DNA from 2 places in the Secundilactobacillus paracollinoides genome. Region 2 is predicted to be linked to the other one. Evidence: riboswitches for the same ligand, from Rfam matches in the RefSeq annotation. Region 2 holds a riboswitch; the other holds the start of a gene.
What was found. A riboswitch is a leader RNA that binds a small molecule or an ion and turns the genes downstream of it on or off. The one in region 2 is predicted to bind lysine.
Positions count from the first base shown of each region.

Region 1: another riboswitch for lysine. It lies ahead of lysA (diaminopimelate decarboxylase); the one in region 2 lies ahead of AYR61_RS08760 (amino acid permease).

Region 1 covers NZ_CP014912.1:1,799,834-1,802,044, reverse strand. The annotation lists gene lysA (diaminopimelate decarboxylase) at 1-1,245, opposite strand, end outside; lysine riboswitch at 1,369-1,549, opposite strand.
Region 2 covers NZ_CP014912.1:2,062,309-2,064,519, reverse strand. The annotation lists gene AYR61_RS08760 (amino acid permease) at 1-1,314, opposite strand, end outside; lysine riboswitch at 1,444-1,615, opposite strand; gene AYR61_RS08755 (GNAT family N-acetyltransferase) at 1,688-2,211, opposite strand, start outside.

The DNA.
Region 1 (2,211 bases), 260 kb from region 2:
CGACTTGCCATTTTCGACAAACACAACGGCTGGCCGACCATTTCGGTTGTAGTTGGAGGCCATCGAGTAACCGTAAGCACCGGTATCCAACATGGCGAGCACGTCACCCGGCTTGGTGGCTGGCAGGTGTGCTTGGTCGATCAGGATATCGCCTGACTCACAGTACTTACCGGCCAGGTGCACCGTTTCGGTCGTCTTCGCGAACGGATCACTAGCCAAAACGGCTTCGTATTCCGCTTGATACAGCGCGGGACGGATGTTATCGCCCATGCCGCCGTCAACCGTCAGATACGAGGTCAGACCGTCAACATCCTTGCGTCCGCCCACTGTGTAAAGGGTGTAACCGGCAGGACCGGCAATTGAACGGCCCGGTTCGATCCAAACCGCTGGCATCGTTAATCCCTTATCGGCGGCACTTTGTTTGATTGTCTTGACGATGGCATCGACAAACGCTTCGGGTGCTAACGGATTGTCATCCTTGGTGTAGCGAATGCCGAAGCCGCCACCCACGTTGATTACCTGTGGTTGATACCCACACTTGGTGTGCCATTCGGCAGCAATGTCAACTAATTTTTCAGCTGCCATTTGGAAGCCGTTCAGTTCAAAAATTTGGGAACCGATGTGGGCGTGAATCCCGATCATGTTCATCCGCTTGTTCGCAAGCACCTGTTGCAAGGCCTTGTCTGCCAAGCCTGTTTTAAGGTCAAAGCCAAACTTGGAATCCTCCTGACCCGTTTGAATGTATTCGTGGGTGTGGGCGGAAATCCCTGGGGTGATGCGCATCATAACCTGAACGCTGGCATCGTGTTTCTCCAACACGTCACTGAGTTGCTCAATTTCATGGAAGTTATCCAGCACAATGGTACCGACGTGATTTTCAATGGCCATTTCAAGTTCATCATAGGACTTGTTGTTGCCATGGAAACTGATGTTAGCGGCCGGAAAGTGCGCTTGCAAGGCTGTGTAAAGTTCGCCGCCTGACACCACGTCGATGTGGGCGCCTTCTTGGTCGACCACTTGATACATGGCAATGGTTGCGAACGCCTTACTGGCATAGGTCACAGCGTAGTCGACGCCGTTGTCCTCAAACACGGATTTAAACCGGCGGATCTGGTCGCGAATCTTTGACACATCGTACACTGCTAACGGCGTTTGGTATTGCTGAGCTAATTTCAGTGCATCCACGCCGCCGATGGTTAAATGTCCTGCATCGTTAATCTGTTGGTTTGATACTTGTTCACTCATTCCTGTGACCTCCAAATAGTTTTTATCGTGGGCTGCGGCCAATTTGCATCAAAAAAAGGGCCCTTTTGTTTACGCTAAACAAAAGGACCCCAAAATAGTTCGATCACAAGATTCATTTGGTATCAGTTCGATAGCGCCCCGCGAGCACGTAGCTCGCGACAGTCCGTCATTTATTCAACAACGTCCCAGCTAACTGATAGCTGTATGCTATCAGCGCTTCGGCGACCGCCCCTTTAAGTTAGTGTCAACATCCATACAGAAACTCGACTAACCGACTCTTATTGGTCGCAACCTCTTCGATTTACTAAAGATATTATAATGATTCTTTCAGATAGTCAACCCCCTTTTAACCAATCTTTCACATTAAGCGCTTATATTTTGTCCAATATCCTTTGAAATCGCAAACCTTTTGGGTTTGTTTTCTATTGTCGCTTCACTCCACGGGGTGGCCCTGCTCCATGGTGTGGGTCGCTCCGGAGCTAACTTTCATTGCCCGCCCCTGGCGGTCAACGAAAGTGGATCTCCTCCGTCTCCCATGGTTATAAGCGAGGAAAGGACCCTCGCTAACAACCATCGACACACCATTCCGCAATGCCACCCCGTTCCGTTACGCTACAGAGTGCTTCTCGCATAAAGTCATTGAATATCAAAAAAGCATTAACCCCAGTTTGATATGAATCCGCCCTTGACTGGTCAGGTAGTCAATTTGAGCGAGTCCTCAAAGATTGATGGTATGTTAATGCTACTTTAAACTTGCAAATTCATCTGTCCAATTCAGTCTATTCGCCCTCATGTTATGCATAAATCCCGTTATTTCGAAGGATTAGGGTTACCCTTATTCAGTATTCGAAGAGTCGCTCCGTATGACTGTCCTGCAGTCGAGGGCGGATTCTCTACCAACTGGCTTTGACTGTCTTTCAATCCTTAACTAGTTTGATATCGTCGTTCATTGTTAGTGGAATGGAG
Region 2 (2,211 bases):
AAAGTGGACAAATGAACCAGGATCTTGACCCACGATCACCACGATACAGAGGATCAGTGCCAGAATTGGTCCCAGTGGGAACCACTTGGCATGGTATTTCAGCTCAGATTCCTTGTGGCCCTGCTTAACAAAAGCACGCCGGAAGCGGAAATGAGAAATCGCGATGCCGACCCAGGCGATGAATCCAGTCAGACCGGACGCCGCCACGAGCCATACGTACACTTGCGGTCCCGCAATACTTGCGATGAAGGTCAGCGCACCAACAACCGTGGTGGCCACCTGTGCACGCAATGGCACCCCATGCTTCGTCGTGTGTTCAAAGTACTTTGGTGCGTACCCGTCAAGTGACAGGGAGTAAAGCATCCGTGAAGAAGCATACATCCCAGAGTTCACAGCTGAGATCACTGACGTTAAAATAACGGCGTTCATGACACTGGCAGCCGCAGCGAGACCAGCCCGCTTAAAGACAAGCGTGAATGGACTGATGGCAATATCTGAAGCAGACGAGCCCAACAGATCAGGACTCGTGTATGGAATAATACATGCAATGACAAAAATAGCAAAAATGTAGAAGAGCAAAATCCGCCAAAAGACCTGATTGATGGCCTTTGGGATACTCTTTTCGGGCGTTTTGGATTCGCCGGCAGTAATTCCGACTAATTCAGTCCCTTGGAAGGAGAACCCAGCAACCACGAACACACTCAGCGTTGCGGGCAGCCCACCAACAAATGGGGCCTTCTTATACGTGAAGTTTTCAAGTCCAGTGGCGTGGCCGCCCATGACCCCAATAATCGTTAACACGCCGACGATCAGGAAAATGATGACGGTAATGACTTTGATCATCGCCATCCAGTATTCCGTTTCACCAAACGCTTTAACCGTGAGTGCATTGATCAAAAAGATGAGGACCAGGACCGCGACACTCCAGATCCAACTGGGAATGTTCGGCAGCCAATACTTCATGACCAGCGCTGCAGTACTGATATCGACCGCCAGCGTGATGGCCCAGTTAAACCAATAATTCCAGCCCATCGCAAATCCTAAGGCTGGGTCAACATACTTGGTTGAATACGTGGCAAACGAGCCGGAAACGGGCATATTCGTGGCCATTTCACCCAAACTCGTCATCAGGAAGTACACCATGGCACCCATGGCAACATAAGCGACTAAGGCACCTCCTGGACCGGCAGTGGAAATCGCAGAACCGCTCGCAACGAACAGCCCCGTCCCAATACTACCGCCAAGCGCGATCATCGATAGATGGCGTGTTTTCAGTTCACGCTTCACCTGATGATCGTTATCATTATCTGCCATGCTAAATTCCTCTCACTTTCCTAACAGCTAACCCTCATTTGAATTAACCGGAATTTCATTTTGCAAATAGAAAAACGGCCTGCCCGCAGTTCACCCGCGAGAAGACCGATCAATAGGTTCATCGTCATCATCGTAGGAAGCTCTCCGCGGTTCGCGACAGTGCCAGCCCTATTAAGACTGACCCCAGCATGGTGACGGATCAGGGTCACCACACTTCGGCAAAACTTCCTTTAACTGCGGCTTAACGGCACTGATCTGCCTCACCGCAGCGACTCATAAGTCCTGCGCCTCTTCTATTCGATAGGTACATATTATACCGATTGGGTGACGTTTGCAATCAGTATTCGGTTCTATGGTGAATCCTCATCAAACCTTAACTAAGTTCGCGTTGATAGATCAGCTCGAGTTTTCCCGGCTGATACAACGCGTGATCCGAATGTTGATACCGGTCAACTAATTCAAATCTCAATTTCACTAAAACACGCTGTGAGCGTTCATTCTCATCGAGGGAACTCGCCCAGAGACGCTGAAACAGCCGTTCTTTTGAGACGTAATCGATCAGCGCCTGGCCAGCTTCAGGCATGTACCCGCGCCCCCAAAACGCCTGGTTCAGCACGTAGCCCAATTCACTTTCATCATAAATCGGACTGCCATCACTGCCCATTTTTTCATACAAACCAATACTGCCGATTACTTTTTCCGTGCGCCGTTCAACCAGCGCGTAGACCATCCCAGTCGTCATCGCGCGCTGCAGCATAAACTGAGCATCTTCCATCGTCCGTGCCGTTTGGAAACCGGCCGCAATAGCGCTATTAGGATTTCCCACGATTTCAAAATAATCCGCGAGGTCCGATTCTAAAAATGGCCGCAGCATCATGCGGTCTGTTTGCAATTGCA